Regions from separate parts of the Streptomyces sp. NPDC058678 genome, predicted to be linked through region 1. Evidence: riboswitches for the same ligand, from Rfam matches in the RefSeq annotation. Region 1 holds a riboswitch; each other region holds the start of a gene.

What was found. A riboswitch is a leader RNA that binds a small molecule or an ion and turns the genes downstream of it on or off. The one in region 1 is predicted to bind cyclic di-AMP.
Region 2: another riboswitch for cyclic di-AMP. It lies ahead of ACFWWR_RS18690 (M23 family metallopeptidase); the one in region 1 lies ahead of ACFWWR_RS12830 (transglycosylase SLT domain-containing protein).
Region 3: another riboswitch for cyclic di-AMP. It lies ahead of ACFWWR_RS24985 (transglycosylase family protein); the one in region 1 lies ahead of ACFWWR_RS12830 (transglycosylase SLT domain-containing protein).
Region 4: another riboswitch for cyclic di-AMP. It lies ahead of ACFWWR_RS14455 (NlpC/P60 family protein); the one in region 1 lies ahead of ACFWWR_RS12830 (transglycosylase SLT domain-containing protein).

What each region holds. Positions count from the first base shown of each region.
Region 1 covers NZ_JBHXSG010000010.1:133,128-137,114, reverse strand. The annotation lists gene ACFWWR_RS12835 (CocE/NonD family hydrolase) at 1-1,537, shown strand, start outside; cyclic di-AMP (ydaO/yuaA leader) riboswitch at 1,819-1,982, shown strand; gene ACFWWR_RS12830 (transglycosylase SLT domain-containing protein) at 1,988-2,719, shown strand; gene ACFWWR_RS12825 (HAD family hydrolase) at 2,723-3,535, opposite strand; gene ACFWWR_RS12820 (LacI family DNA-binding transcriptional regulator) at 3,639-3,987, opposite strand, start outside.
Region 2 covers NZ_JBHXSG010000018.1:118,087-122,073, forward strand. The annotation lists gene ACFWWR_RS18685 (M16 family metallopeptidase) at 1-1,295, shown strand, start outside; cyclic di-AMP (ydaO/yuaA leader) riboswitch at 1,512-1,679, shown strand; gene ACFWWR_RS18690 (M23 family metallopeptidase) at 1,692-2,456, shown strand; gene ACFWWR_RS18695 (GntR family transcriptional regulator) at 2,738-3,430, shown strand; gene ACFWWR_RS18700 (HPr family phosphocarrier protein) at 3,557-3,838, opposite strand.
Region 3 covers NZ_JBHXSG010000029.1:11,174-15,160, forward strand. The annotation lists gene ACFWWR_RS24975 (cytochrome P450) at 1-260, shown strand, start outside; gene ACFWWR_RS24980 (transglycosylase family protein) at 429-1,442, shown strand; cyclic di-AMP (ydaO/yuaA leader) riboswitch at 1,625-1,802, shown strand; gene ACFWWR_RS24985 (transglycosylase family protein) at 1,806-2,510, shown strand; gene eno (phosphopyruvate hydratase) at 2,895-3,987, shown strand, end outside.
Region 4 covers NZ_JBHXSG010000012.1:145,539-149,525, forward strand. The annotation lists gene ACFWWR_RS14445 (NlpC/P60 family protein) at 1-137, opposite strand, end outside; gene ACFWWR_RS14450 (hypothetical protein) at 622-975, shown strand; gene ACFWWR_RS14455 (NlpC/P60 family protein) at 1,027-2,202, opposite strand; cyclic di-AMP (ydaO/yuaA leader) riboswitch at 2,210-2,379, opposite strand; gene pcrA (DNA helicase PcrA) at 2,744-3,987, shown strand, end outside.

The DNA.
Region 1 (3,987 bases):
CAACGACGTGCACTACAGGGGAGGTTCCGTCCTCGCGGTGGACATGCACGCGTGGGCGGCCACCATGCTCGCCGTCGTCTCCCGCCCGCCGGACCCGCGGTACGTCGGCGAGGCCTGGCGGGACATGTGGCTCAAGCGCCTGGAGGAGGTCGATCCCCTCATCCACACCTGGCTCGACCACCAGACCCGGGACCGCTACTGGCGCCACGGCAGCGTCTGCGAGGACTACGGCGCGATCGACGCCGCCGTCCTCGCGGTCGGCGGCTGGCACGACCCCTACCGCGACACGGTCCTGCGCCTCGTCGAGCACCTCCCGGCCGACCGGGTCCGCGGCCTGATCGGCCCCTGGTCCCACCAGTACCCCGACCGCGGCCTGCCGCCCGGCCCGGCGATCGGCTTCCTCCAGGAGACCCTGCGCTGGTGGGACCACTGGCTCAAGGGCAAGGACACGGGCGCGATGTCCGAACCCCTCCTGCGTGCCTACGTCAGCGACTCCCACCCCCCGGCCACGGTCCACGACACCCTGCCCGGCCGCTGGGTCGGCGAGCCGGCCTGGCCCTCCCCCAACGTCACGACGATCTCGTACGGCCTTCAGGGTGCCCCTTTCCTCGTTCGCTCCCCGCAGCACACCGGCATCGACGCCGGCCGCTTCCTCCCCCTCGGGAACGACGCCGACCTGCCGCCCGACCAGCGCGAGGAGGACGGCAGGTCGGTGTGCTTCGAGTTCGAAGCCGCCGAGGAGTTGTGGGTGTTGGGGCGGCCGAGGGTACGGCTCAGGCTGACCTCCGAGGTGCCGCGCGGCCAGGTGATCGCCCGGGTCTGCGACGTGGCCCCGGACGACTCCTCGACCCTGGTCACCCGGGGCGTGCTGAACCTGTCGGCGCGGCAGGGACGGGACAAGGTCGTGCCGTGGGAGCCGGGTGTCACGGAGGACGTGGAGTTCGAGCTGAACGGCATCGGCCACGCCTTCCCGCCCGGCCACCGCATCCGCCTGTCGGTCTCCTCCACGTACTGGCCGTGGATCTGGCCGCAGCCCGACTCGGCGGCCGGCTTCGCGCTGGACCCGGAGGGCAGCTTCCTCGAACTGCCGGTGCGGGCAGGGGAATCCGTCTCCGGCATCACCTTCGAGGAACCGGAGCAGTCCGAGCCGCTCGGCGTCAACTCCCCGGTCACGCTGGACGAACCGCGACCGGAGCGGCTGGTCGTACGCGATGTGGCCAAGGGTGAGTGGCGGCTGGAGGTCGACCCGCGCCCCGGCGGCACCCGGGTGTATCCCGACGGTCTGGAGTGCACCGAGGACGCGCTGGAGACGTTCACGATCAACGAGTCGGACCCACTGTCGGCCCGTGCCCGGTCGGAGTGGTCGGTCCGACTGCACCGCCCCGAGCTCGCCTGGGAGGCGACGGTGCGTACCCGGTCGGAGCTCAGCTGCGACGAAACGGACTTTTTCGCCTCCAATGAGGTGATCTGCACGGACAGCGACGAGGTGGTCTTCCACCGGACGTGGGAGAAGCGGATCCCACGGACGGCCGGTTGACTACGAGTTGGGCTCATTGCCCGATTTGACACCCTTGCGAACGCGCGTGAGTTGGGTCACTCGCGCCCGATTTCGGCCTCGATGCCACCGGCTCACATTCCCCCTTGCACGGTGCGCGAGTTGAGTCTTGGCAACCGCAAAGGATCAAGCGCCCCATATGCCTCAGACCAAGGTCAACAGGTCGATGTGTGAATCCGGCACTTGTTACGGACATGTGCTCTCGCATACGTTCCGGGCCTGTCGGGCGGACGCCTAATCCTGCCGCCGCCCAACAGGACACTCATCGACCATCACCGCACGGCAGGAGCGGGGGAACCAGGTAAGTCGCCGCACCGGAAATCACGCCGGTACGACTAGGGGTGAAGTCGCGCCGCCTCACGGCGGCGCGGCCGGGCAGCTCCCGCCCGAACCCGACAGCTCACCTCGTAGGCGCCGGAGAGGAACAGCGCCATGGCCGCACGAGGCAAGCACCGTCGCACCCGAACCAGCCCGCTCACCCGAGGCGTCGTCACAGCCGGAACCGGCATCGCCGCCCTCGCCCTCCCGCTCCTGAGCACGACCACCGCGAGCGCCGCACAGCCGGCCAAGGTCCCCGCCGCCGCGCCGGCCGCGGCGCAGGTCAGGACCGTCACGTACACCACGGTCAAGGGCGACACGCTCTATGGCATCGCGGACAAGTACGGCACTCCCGGCGGCTGGCAGCAGCTCCACAAGGACAACCGCAAGGCCGTCGGCGACAACCCCCGGCTGATGCACGCGGGTCTCGAGCTGAAGGTCAGGACGACCAAGAAGGCGAGCGCGCCCGCCAAGAAGTCCACCCAGTCCGTGGCCACCGCCACCCAGGCCTCGGTCAAGACGTACGCGAACAACCTCGACGGCTGGATCCGCGAAGCGCTGGACATCATGGCGCAAAAGGGGATTCCCGGCTCGTACGACGGCATTTACCGCAACGTCATGCGCGAGTCGTCCGGCAACCCGCAGGCCATCAACAACTGGGACTCCAACGCCGCCGCCGGCACTCCGTCCAAGGGCCTGCTCCAGACCATCGACCCGACCTTCCAGGCGTATCACGTGGACGGCACGTCGTGGGACCCGTACGACCCGGTCGCGAACATCACCGCGGCCTGCAACTACGCGGCCGCGCGGTACGGCTCGATCGACAACGTCTTCGGGGCGTACTGAGCCCTACCGGCGCGGAAACAGTCTCTCGAGGACGACGGCGATGCCGTCGTCCTCGTTGGACAAGGTGATCTCGTCGGCCACGGACTTCAGTTCGGGGTGGGCGTTGGCCATGGCCACGCCGCGGGCGGCCCAGTCGAACATGGGGATGTCGTTGGGCATGTCCCCGAAGGCGATGGTGTGTTCGGGCCCGAGGCCCAGATGGTCGGCGGCCAGGGCGAGCCCCGTCGCCTTGGTGATGCCGCATGGCTGGAGTTCGACGGTCCCGGGACCCGACATGGTGACCGTCGCCAGGGAACCGATCACTCCGCGGGCCGTCGCCGCCAACTCGTCGTCGGACAGGTCGGGATGGCGCAGCAGCACCTTGCTGATCGGCTCGCTCCACAGGTCGTCGCGCCTCCCGACCCGTACCGCGGGCAGGGTCGGGTGGGGCATCAGATAGCCCGGCTCGATGAGGGTCAGCCCGTGGACGCCGTCCTGGTCCACGGCCGCGTACACCTGGCCGATCTCGGCCTCGATCTTGCCGAGCGCGGTCTCGGCCAGCTCCCGGTCCAGGGTGACCGACCACAGCAGACGGTCCGCGCCGGCGTCGTACACCTGCGCGCCCTGCCCGCACACCGCGAGCCCCTCGCTGCCCAGGTCGTCGAGGAGCGGCCGCACTCTGGGCGCCGGGCGGCCGGTCACCACCAGATGCCGGGCCCCTGCCGCCGCCACCCGCGCGAGCGCGGCGAGCGACCGGTCGGAGAGGGTGTCGTCGCCTCGGAGCAGCGTTCCGTCCAGGTCGGTGGCGATGAGTGAATATGCGGTGGGTGCGGCCATGATCAGAGAATACGGATGGAACGCCCCGGCGACTCGACGCGAACCGGACGGCTACAGCCTTCACATGCGTTGACGCCTGCTCCGGTTACGGCAGTTGGCGCGGTCACGCGGAGTCCCGTACCACCAGTTCCGTGGGGAGTATCACTCCCGACGTGTCCTCCCCCGCGATCTGCGCGAGCAGCATGCGGACCATCTCGGCGCTGATGCGCTCGAAGGGCTGGCGGACGGTGGTGAGGGCGGGGGTGATGGCGGTGGCCGCGGGAGAGTCGTCGAAGCCTCCGACAGCGATGTCGTCGGGGACCGAACGGCCGCTCTGCTGCAGGGCGTTGACGACCCCCTGGGCCATGAGGTCGGAGGCGACGAACACCGCGTCCAGGTCGGGTGCCTGGGTGAGCAGCCGGTGGGCCGCCTGCTCGCCGCCGGTACGGCGGTAATCGCCCTCGGTCACCAGT
Region 2 (3,987 bases), on a different contig from region 1:
TGCTGCGCTGCCACCGCCCCGGCCAGCAGGTCGTCGCCGCCGAGGTGATCCTGGACGCGCCCCTGGACGCCGAACCGGCCGGTCTGGACGGCGTCGCCACGATCATGGCGCGGGCCTTCTCCGAGGGCACCGACAAGCACTCCGCCGAGGATTTCGCCGCCGAGCTGGAGCGCTGCGGCGCCACCCTCGACTCGCACGCCGACCACCCCGGCGTACGGCTCTCCCTCGAAGTCCCGGTCTCGCGTCTCGCGAAGGCGCTGGGCCTGCTCTCCGACGCCCTCAGGGCGCCCGCGTTCGCGGACAGCGAGGTCGAGCGGCTGGTGCGCAACCGCCTCGACGAGATCCCGCACGAGCTGGCCAACCCGTCCCGGCGGGCCGCCAAGGAGCTCTCCAAGGAGCTCTTCCCGGCGACCTCGCGCATGTCGCGCCCGCGCCAGGGCACCGAGGAGACCGTCGAGAACATCGACTCCGCGGTCGTACGCGGCTTCTACGAGAAGCACGTCCGCCCCGCCACCGCCACCGTCGTGGTCGTCGGCGACCTCACCGGGATCGACCTCGACGCGCTGCTCGGGGACACCCTCGGCTCCTGGACCGGCTCCTCGGCCGAGCCCCGCCCCGTGCCGCCGGTGACCGCCGACGACGCCGGGCGGGTCGTCATCGTGGACCGCCCCGGCGCCGTCCAGACGCAGCTGCTCATCGGCCGTATCGGTCCCGACCGGCACGACCGCGTGTGGCCCGCGCAGGTGCTCGGCACGTACTGCCTGGGCGGCACCCTCACCTCCCGCCTGGACCGCGTCCTGCGCGAGGAGAAGGGCTACACCTACGGTGTGCGGGCGTTCGGGCAGGTCATGCGCTCCAGCGCCCCCTCTTCCCCCGGCGGGGCCACGGGTGCCGCGATGCTCGCCATCAGCGGCTCCGTCGACACCCCGAACACCGGCCCCGCCCTCGAAGACCTGTGGACGGTGCTGCGCACCCTCGCCGCCGAGGGGCTCACCGACGCCGAGCGCGACGTCGCCGTGCAGAACCTCGTCGGGGTGGCCCCGCTGAAGTACGAGACGGCGGCGGCGGTGGCGGGCACGCTGGCCGACCAGGTCGAACAGCACCTGCCGGACGACTTCCAGGCGACGCTGTACCAGCAGCTCGCCGCGACCGGCACCGTCGAGGCCACCGCGGCGGCCGTGAGCGCCTTCCCGGTCGACCGGCTGGTGACCGTCCTCGTCGGGGACGCGGCGCAGATCAAGGAGCCCGTGGAGGCCCTCGGCGTCGGCGAAGTCACCGTCGTTCCGGCGGAGTAGTCGCAAGCGCGCGGCAAAGTGGGCGCACGCGCGCGTCCAAGGGGCCCTGGTGACTCAAGAGTCGCCAGGGCCCTTGTATGTCCGAATTGAGGGAGAGGTTGCCTGTCTGCCCTGTGGCATGCGCTACAAAAGCCGTGATCCGTTTGGGGATTGAAAGTTGCCGCGCTTAGCGTCATGCGGGCTGTTCGTCAGGCAGTGCGCCGCAGCCGCGGCACCGGACAGTCATCGCCGAGTCCCCACATGGCGCGAGCCTGGGGAGCCGGGGACCCAAACCATAAGTCCCTGGGGTGAATCGGACGCCCGCGCGCACCGCGAGGGGGTCCGTAGGAGACCTTCCTGCTCCGAACCCGTCAGCTAACCCGGTAGGCGAGAAGGAAGGAAAGGACCAGCCACCACATGGCGTTCACCTGCGCCACCGGGAAGCACCGGCGTCCCAGCCGGATGAAGCGCACCACCGCCCGGGCCGCCGGCATCGCGGCGCTCACCACCACCGGCGTCATCGGCACCCTGGCCGCCCCGGCGCTCGCCGCCGAACCGGCCGTCGAGCAGACCGGTCTCACCCCCGTCATCACCATGGGCGACTCGGTCGCCGACCAGATCGACGCCCAGGCGGCCGCCCAGAAGCAGGCCGCCGATGAGGCGGAGGCGCAGCGGAAGGCCGAGGAGGCCGCGCGCAAGCAGGCCGTCGCCGAGGCCAAGCAGGCCCGCGAGGCCAAGGAGCGCGCCGCCCGCGAGGCCGAGCGCAAGCGCCTCAACTCCTACGTCGCCCCGATCTCCGGTTCGTACATCTCGACCGGCTACAAGGCCGGCGGCGGCGTCTGGTCCTCCGGCAGCCACACCGGCGTCGACTTCCATGCCGCGAGCGGCACCTCCGTCCACGCGGTCGGCTCCGGCACGGTCGTCGAGGCGGGTTGGGGCGGGTCGTACGGCAACAACGTCGTGATCAAGATGAACGACGGCACCTACACCCAGTACGGTCACCTGTCGTCCCTCGCGGTCTCCGTCGGTCAGACGGTCACCCCGGGCCAGCAGATAGGCCTCTCCGGTGCCACCGGCAACGTCACCGGCCCGCACCTGCACTTCGAGGCCCGCACGACCCCGGAGTACGGCTCGGACATGGACCCCGTCGCCTACCTCCGCTCGCACGGCGTGAACGTCTGACGCTCGCACGGCGTGAACGTCTGACGCCCGCACGGCGTGAACGTCTGACGCCCGCACGGCGTGATCGTCCGACGCCCGCGCCCGTGATCGTCTGACGACCATTGGTCCGCATCCCGAAGCCCCGGCTCCCGAGCCGGGGCTTTCGGTGTTTCGGACGGCCGTCTGTCCAAAAAATATCCATGGATTCCGGCCCGCCATCGGAAATTCCCGCTGATTGCAATAGAGTCGCTGAACACACGTCAATCGTCGACGTTTCACGGGGATTAAAGCGGAGGTCGGTCATGCGTATTCCGGCGCACTCGGTATGCACGGCGATCCGTGACGACATCGTCGCGGGTGTCTACGAGCGCGGCAGCCGGCTCACCGAGGAACTGCTCGCGCGGCGCTACGGCGTCTCGCGCGTCCCCGTCCGGGAGGCCCTGCGCACGCTGGAGGCGGAGGGCTTCGTGGTGACCCGGCGGCACGCGGGCGCGTGCGTCGCGGAACCCACCGAGCAGGAGGGTGCCGACCTGCTGGAGATGCGCATGCTCCTGGAGCCGCTCGGCGCCTCGCGGGCCGCCCAGCGGCGCACCGAGGCCCATCTCAAGGTGCTGCGCGGCCTCGTGCGACTGGGGCAGGAGCGGGCCAGGCGGGGCAACAGTGAGGACCTGCGCTCCCTGGGGAGCTGGTTCCACGAGACGCTCGCACAGGCCTCCGGCAGTGCCGCGATGACCTCGATGCTGACCCAGCTGCGTCACAAGATCGCCTGGATGTACGCGGTGGAGGCGCCGGCCAACCCCGTCGAGTCGTGGGCGGAGCACGGCGCGATCGTGGACGCGGTGGCGCGCGGCGACAGCGAACGCGCGCGGGCACTCACGGCGCTGCACACGGAGCGCGCGACGACCGCGCACCGACTGCGCTTCCCCGGCGGGGAGCGGCCGGACCGTGTGAGGAACTCGCAACATCCCGTAAACATGACGGGCCTGCGGCATTAACACGAGCGCCGTATACAAAGAGGGGATAATTCGCGGGGGATTATTTCTGCTGCCCGCGAGCGGGAAATGCAAAGGGCTCGCCCGATAATTCGGACGAGCCCTTCGTTGCAACCTTTAATTGGATGGTCAGACGGTCTCGGGAAGCTCCTCGAGACCCTCGGAGACCAGCTTCGCCAGACGGTCGAGAGCCACATCCGCGCCCTCGGCGTCGGAGGCGAGGACGATCTCCTCGCCGCCCTGGGCGCCCAGACCGAGGACGGCCAGCATGGAGGCCGCGTTGACGGGGTTGCCGTCGGCCTTGGAGATCGTCACCGGGATACCTGCGGCCGTGGCGGCCCGGACGAAGATGGAAGCGGGGCGGGCGTGGAGACCCTCGGCCCAGCCGACGTTGACGCGGCGCTCAGCCATGTGATGCTGCCCTTCGGTGTATCAAGGTTGTCTAGACCAGTTTCCCATATCGTGAAGCATGCCCGGAGCGGTCCTTCGTCCCGCCCCGGTGTGTCGTCGGACCGCGGCCTCGGTCCGGCTGACGTCCTCCACAGACTGCCTCGCGCCGT
Region 3 (3,987 bases), on a different contig from region 1:
GGGATCCGGAGCGGTTCGTCGATCCGGACACTCTCGACCTGTCCCGCCGTGACAATCAGCACCTCGGATACGGCCACGGCATCCACTACTGCCTGGGCGCACCCCTCGCCCGTCTGGAGGGGCAGACCGCGCTCGCCACGCTCCTGACGCGCCTTCCGGATCTGCAACTCGCGGTGGAATCGGCAGATTTGCGATGGCGGGGTGGTCTCATCATGCGCGGACTGAGGACGTTGCCCGTCGAGTTCACGCCGCGTGTCTGACTCCTCTCACCTGCGTAAAGGTGACGCGCCCTCACCTCTGTGATCTTCACGTGATCTACGCGGCATTAACTTGTGACAAGTGTTCGACTGCCTATACGTTCACGGATCAGCGCGGCGCCGAGCCTCACCCGCCGCGCTGGTCATCGTTGTCTCGCGAAAGGTTTCCGCATGCTCTCCGGGAACGGCCGTCATCGTCGCCCCCGCCAGGCTCCGGCCATCCTCGTGGCGGCCGGAGTGACGGGCTCCGCCATCGCGATCCCGCTCCTCGGCGCCACCGGCGCGAGCGCGGCGACCGGGACCACGTGGGACCAGGTGGCCAACTGCGAGACGGGTGGCTCCTGGAGCGAGAACAGCGGGGACGGGTACTACGGCGGGCTCCACATCGCCCAGAAGGACTGGGAGCAGTACGGCGGTCTCGACTTCGCCTCGCGCGCCGACCAGGCCAGCCGCAACCAGCAGATATCGGTCGCCGAGAAAATCCTCGCGGACAAGGGTGTCGGCTACTGGTCCACCTGCGGACTGCTCAACGGGCTCAGCAAGGACTCCGCGGCGGCCGACGTCGACACGGGTGTGGTGGACGGCGCGACGTCGGGCAGCGGCGAATCGTCCGACTCGCCCGGCTTGTCGGACTCCTCCGAGTCCTCGGCGGACTCGTCGGCAGACGCGTCCTCGGACGCGTCCGTGTCGCCCACCCCGTCCGGCTCCGGCGACCAGTCGGACGGGTCGGACAAGGCAGGCAACTCGGGCAAGTCCGACTCCTCCTCTGATTCCGTCCCGGGCTCCGATGACTCGCAGGACTCACAGGGTTCCGACAGCTCCGCCACGGACACCACGAAGCAGGATGACTCGGACAAGTCCTGGCAAGAGGGCGGCTCTTCGGCCCTCGTCGACACCGGCTCCCTCAGTGCCGGCCGGCACCGCGGTGGCAGTGCCGACGAGACCGCCGCCGACAGTGGTACCGGCGACGCCGCCGACGGCACCTCCACGGGCCGTCACGCCGTCCGCGCCGACTCGTACACCGTCCGCGTCGGAGACACTCTCGCGTCCATCGCGGACTCCCTTGACCTCCAGGGCGGGTGGCGCGAGCTCTACGCCGAGAACAAGCAGGCGATCGGCGTCGACCCGAGCGTCATCGTGCCCGGTCAGACCCTCTCCGTCGGTGTCGAATCGGGCGAAAACTAGCGGGAGTTCGCGTCACACTTCACACTGAATGTCCGTTTTAGTGAAAGTGTGGGATGACTCTCAGAAGCCCTGATCGTCTTTGAAATTCCGCGGATCGCGTGTCTACGGTCAGGACCGCTCGCCAACACGAGCCCCGGCTGCCGCAACGCCGAATCCTGCCAGCGGCCGTACGGGAACAGTCGTCGCGTCAAGCGCCGTAGGCAGGAGCGGGGGACCCAAGGTAAGCGCCGGAACCAGCAGTTGAGCTGGGTCCGGCTTGGGGTGAAGCCGTGCCGCGCACGAAACAGTGCGAGGCACGGCCGGGCAACTCAACCGGCCCGAACCCGACAGCTCACCTCGCAGGCGTCGGTGAGGGGATCCACCATGCTGTTTTCCGGCAAGGGCAAGCACCGCCGTCCGTCCAAGGCCACCCGGGCCATCGCCATCGCCGGTGTCACCGGCGCCGCCGTCGCCGCCCCGCTGATGGCGGCCGGCAACGCCTCCGCCGCCACCGCCTCCGAGTGGGACGCCGTCGCCCAGTGCGAGTCCGGCGGCAACTGGTCCATCAACACCGGCAACGGCTACTACGGCGGCCTGCAGTTCTCCGCCTCCACCTGGGCCGCGTACGGCGGCACGCAGTACGCCTCGCAGGCCAACCAGGCCTCCAAGTCGCAGCAGATAGCCGTCGCCGAGAAGGTCCTCGCCTCCCAGGGCAAGGGTGCCTGGCCGAGCTGCGGCGTGAACCTGTCGAGCTCCGCGTACAACGGCAGCACCGACACCTCGTCGAACAGCTCCAGCGGCTCCAGCAGCTCCAGCAGCGGTTCCTCGGAGACCACGACCCGTTCCTCGGAGCAGCAGGCGTCCCGTTCCGCGGACCGTCCGGCCGCGAAGAAGACCGTCACCACCCCGACCGGCAAGAAGGTCAAGAAGGGTGACGGCGAGTACAAGGTCGTCAAGGGCGACACCCTCAGCTCGATCGCCGAGGAGAACGACGTCAAGGGCGGCTGGGCGAAGCTGTTCGAGCTGAACAAGGACATCGTCGAGGACGCCAACCTCATCTACCCGGGCCAGCAGCTGCACCTGAAGTGACACGCGGCTCGTAGCTCAGCCACAGCGTCCTTATACCCGCGGGCTCCACAGTGGAGTCCGCGTGAGGGCCACCCCCGTCCCCACGGGCTCCCCGCTCCGGTGCGTCTTCCCCCGTACGCACCGGGGCGGGGCTTTTTCATGGGGTTTGACTGCGGGCTTCGGTGCCGGCTTCGGTGCGAGCCCCGTGCGTGGTTGCGTGCGGGGTTTCGTGGGGTTTCCGCGCACGTTGTACGGGGCTCTTTGTTCCGTTCGGAAACAATTTACTCTCGGTTCTGTCCATCGGGTGGTCGACGGGCTGGCCGATCGCCCGGAGCCGGTTAGGCTCGTCCCGCAGTACCCATCGCGGTCCTGCCAGCCCGCGTCACATTGAAGAAGGAGATGCTCGTGCCGTCCATCGACGTCGTCGTAGCCCGGGAAATCCTGGACTCCCGAGGCAACCCCACGGTCGAGGTCGAGGTCGGCCTCGACGACGGCAGCACGGGTCGTGCCGCCGTTCCGTCCGGTGCCTCCACGGGTGCCTTCGAGGCCATCGAGCTCCGCGACGGTGACCCGAACCGCTATCAGGGCAAGGGTGTCGAGAAGGCCGTCCTCGCCGTCATCGAGCAGATCGGCCCGGAGCTCGTCGGCTACGACGCCACCGAGCAGCGCCTGATCGACCAGGCGATGTTCGACCTGGACGCCACCGACAACAAGGGCTCGCTCGGCGCCAACGCCATCCTCGGCGTCTCCCTCGCCGTCGCCCACGCCGCCTCCGAGGCCAGCGACCTCCCCCTCTTCCGCTACCTGGGCGGCCCGAACGCGCACCTGCTGCCCGTTCCGATGATGAACATCCTGAACGGCGGCTCGCACGCCGACTCCAACGTGGACATCCAGGAGTTCATGATCGCGCCGATCGGCGCGGAGTCCTTCTCCGAGGCGCTGCGCTGGGGCACCGAGGTCTACCACACCCTCAAGAAGGTGCTGAAGTCCAAGGGCCTGTCCACCGGCCTCGGCGACGAGGGCGGCTTCGCCCCGAACCTCGGCTCCAACCGCGAGGCCCTCGACCTCATCCTCGAGGCCGTCAAGGAAGCCGGTTACACCCCCGGCGAGCAGATCGCCCTGGCCCTGGACGTCGCCGCCTCCGAGTTCTACAAGGACGGTGTCTACTCCTTCGAGGGCAAGGAGCGCTCCGCCGCCGAGATGACGGAGTACTACGAGGAGCTCGTCGCGGCCTACCCGCTCGTCTCCATCGAGGACCCGCTGTTCGAGGACGACTGGGCCGGCTGGAAGGTCCTCACCGACAAGCTCGGCGACAAGGTCCAGATCGTCGGCGACGACCTGTTCGTCACCAACCCGGAGCGCCTGGCCCGCGGCATCGAGGAGGGCGCCGCCAACGCCCTGCTCGTCAAGGTCAACCAGATCGGCTCGCTGACCGAGACCCTGGACGCCGTCGAGATGGCCCAGCGCAGCGGCTTCAAGTGCATGATGTCCCACCGCT
Region 4 (3,987 bases), on a different contig from region 1:
GGCGTGAGCTGCGGTTCGGCGTGTCCGGTCCCGTCGAAGCCGGTCGCGGTCGCCGCGCCCGCGAGGGCGATCGTCGCCGCCGTACGGGCCTTGCTGCCGGCGATTGAGCGTTGCCGGGGCTTGCGGTGCGCTGCCACGTGGACTGCACGTCCTTTCGTGCGACTCGTACGACCGCCTTGTCCGTACGAACGCCAGGCGGAGCGGACGTACGGCCGCCCGCGGGCGGTCACGCGTCCGGCGGCGACCCGCACAGGGGGAGCGGACCGCCGCCGGACCTTTCTCGGCGGTGGTGGCCGACTGCCGCCCCTGGCCCGGGCGGCGGTGGGGAGCCGGTCACCTGGTGGAGGACGCTAAACCCGACAGTGACGGCTTGGTAACGCGATGTACGGAAGTTCCTCCAGCTGACCGCCGGGTGACCGGATGTGACCGTGATCCACCGTGAGGGCCGTCTACTTCACGCAGAGCGATGACCGATGTGTCGAACCGGGACCTATGGGGGCGGCGGAGTGCTATGGGGCGCATATATGCAAGATCCGGTCGGCACGGGTGGCGGGCGCGCGAGGTGTTCTCGGGGCGGGGCGGTGTCGGGCGGCGCCCGGGCCCTGATTAGGCTCCGGCCTCATGGACGTACTCATCCATCTCTTCGTCGGCCTGCACATCGTCGGCATCGCCTCGCTGCTCGGCGGCTTCCTCACCCAGATGAAGGCGATGGGGCAGGGCACCGCCCGGTTCGTCCCGGCGATGCTGCACGGCGCCCTGACGATGCTGGTCACCGGCGTCATCCTGGTCGGGCTCAACCAGGCCGACGACCAGCCCGTCAACAACATCAAGATCGGCGTGAAGCTGGCCCTGCTGATCGTGATCCTCGGGCTCGTCTACGTGAAGCGGGATGAGGAGAAGGTGGAGAAGGGGCTGTTCGGCCTGGTGGGCCTGTTGACCACCGCGAACATCTTCATCGCCGTGCTGTGGACGTGACCTCGGCTCTGCCGGCGGCGTAGGCCGCCGACAGAGCCTTCGAGCGTCGCGTCAGGCCGGCCGCACCACGCTGTGGATCGACGACTCGCCGTCGTAGTAGATCGACTCCTCGCGGACGTACGCGCCCGGCTTCGGGGCGTGGATCATCATGCCGTTGCCGATGTACATGCCGACGTGGCTGAGATCGTCGTAGAAGAACACCAGGTCACCGGGCTGGGCGGCGGAGAGGGAGACCGTGGTGCCGGCGTTGACCTGGTCGTACGTGACGCGCGGGATGTCCACGCCGGCGGCCTTCCAGGCAGCCTGGGTGAGCCCGGAGCAGTCGTAGGACTCGGGGCCGGTGGCGCCCCAGACGTACGGCTTGCCGATCTGGGCGCGGGCGAAGGCGAGTGCCTTCTCGGCCTTGGTGGCGTACGCGGAGTCCGTGGCGGTGGAGGTGGAGCTGGAGGTGGAGGAGGACGAGCTCGACGCGCTGCTGTTCGCCTCCTGCTGAGCCGCCTCCTCCCGGGCCTTCTGCTCCGCCGCCTGCTGCCGTGCCAGCTCCGCCGCCTTGGCCGCGGCCTCCTGCTGCTTCTTCTGCTCGATCGCCGCGAGCCGTGCCTTCTCCTCGGCGGTCAGCTGGGACAGCAGCGCGCGGGCGTCGGCGAGCTTCTTCTGGACGGTGGCCTTGGCGGTCTTCAGGTCGCCCTGCGACTCGGTGAGCGTCCGAAGGCTCTCGGTGGCCTCCTGGCGCTTCTTCATCGTCGCGGACTGCTCGGTGACGTAGTCGTCGACCGCGCCCTTCTGGCGATTGGTCAGCCGGCCCATCAACTGGGTCTGGTCGAAGTAGTCCTGCGGGGAGTCCGCGAGCAGGAAGGTCGCCGTGTCGGGGGTGGAGGCGCCGCTGCGGTACTGGGCGGCGGCGAAGGAACCGAGCTCCTCCCGGGCCTCGTTGAGGCTCTGGGTGCGCTTGGCGACGTCGTCGAGGAGGGTGTCGACGCGCTTGCGCTGCTTGGCGGTCTTCTCCTCGGCCGCGTTGTACTTGTCGGTCGCCGACTCCGCCTGCCGGTACAGGTCGTCGACCTTCTTCTCGACCTCTTCGAGGCTCGGTTTGTCGTCGGCCGACGGGGCGGCGTTGGCCGTCTGGGACAGCAGGGCCACGGAGGTGAGGGCGGCCGTGGCAAGGGCGGGGGTCCGTATGCCTGCTACGCGCGTACCCGAAGGACGCGACTTGCGGTGCGACGCCAAGGGAGGCGACTCCTTCCACGTTCCGCCTACCGAGTTAGCTGTCGGGTTCGGGCGGGTGGCTAGGAAGGTTTGCCCTACGGCCCTTCCCCGGAGGGAATGCGGGCCGATTCACCCCAAGTTCGGTGGGTCCCCGGCTCCGGGCGCACGGCGGCGCGTCGGACTCGGCGGAGGCCGCGCGGCCCGGCGACGTTCGCCGGAGGGGGTCGTACGGCCTGCCCGGCACGGTAGCCAACTGGTGTGGCCCCTGTGAAGGTTGATGTTCGATATGCCCGATACATTTTCGTGACCTTGGGTCAGGCATGCCGCTCGCCGTGATCAATCCATGGTGCTCTGCTGCGGTATATGCGCCTTTCGGTCCTTTCGGCAGGCGATCCACCATCTCGACTCGGCCGATCGCTGACCGTGATGACACCCTTGCGGACGGTAAGTCGGCCGGGTCGGTCGACCTCCGCAAGATCTTCGGCCCCTGAAGCCGCCGAATCAGGCGATGTTCTCGGGGCGGCGGCGGGCTGTCAGTGGGGCGCCCTAGACTCGGAGAGCGATGAGCAGCCTCTTTGACGACAGCTTCCTGGCGAACCTCCAGGCCCCCCGGGCCCACGAGGAGGAACACCCGCCACCCCCCGAGGACGATCACGTACCGGAGCCGGTTCCGGACGATCTGTTCGGCGGGAAGTTCGACGTGCCGCCGGACCGGGACGCGTACTACCGTGACGGCGCCCCGCGCCCGGTGGTGGACGCGGCCGCGCTCCTGGACGGACTGAACGAAAACCAGCGCGCCGCGGTCGTGCACCACGGCACCCCGCTGCTCATCGTGGCCGGCGCGGGCTCCGGCAAGACCCGCGTACTCACCCACCGCATCGCCCACCTACTCGGCGAGCGGCACGTGCATCCGGGCCAGATCCTCGCGATCACCTTCACCAACAAAGCCGCGGGCGAGATGAAGGAACGCGTCGAGCAGCTCGTCGGCCCGCGCGCGAACGCGATGTGGGTGATGACGTTCCACAGTGCCTGCGTGCGGATCCTGCGACGGGAGTCGAAGAAGCTGGGCTTCACCTCCTCCTTCTCGATCTACGACGCGGCCGACAGCAAGCGTCTGATGGCGCTCGTCTGCCGTGACCTGGACCTCGACCCCAAGCGCTTCCCGCCGAAGTCCTTCAGCGCCAAGGTCTCGAACCTGAAGAACGAGCTGATCGACGAGGAGGACTTCGCCGCCCAGGCCACCGACGGCTTCGAGAAGACCCTCGCCCAGGCCTACGCCATGTACCAGTCACGACTGCGCGAGGCGAACGCCCTCGACTTCGACGACCTGATCATGACGACGGTCAACCTGCTCCGCGCCTTCCCGGACGTCGCCGAGCACTACCGCCGCCGCTTCCGGCACGTCCTCGTCGACGAGTACCAGGACACCAACCACGCCCAGTACTCCCTGGTCAGGGAGCTCGTCGGCACCTCCGAGCACCCGGTGGACGTACCGCCCAGTCAGGACGACCTCCAGCCCGCCGAACTGTGCGTGGTGGGCGACGCCGACCAGTCGATCTACGCCTTCCGCGGTGCGACCATCCGCAACATCCTCCAGTTCGAGGAGGACTACCCGGACGCGACGACGATCCTCCTGGAGCAGAACTACCGCTCCACCCAGACGATCCTCACCGTCGCCAACGCCGTCATCGAGCGCAACGAGTCCCGCCGCCCCAAGAACCTGTGGACCAACGCCGGTGCCGGGGCGCGCATCACCGGCTATGTCGCCGACACCGAGCACGACGAGGCGCAGTTCGTCGCCGACGA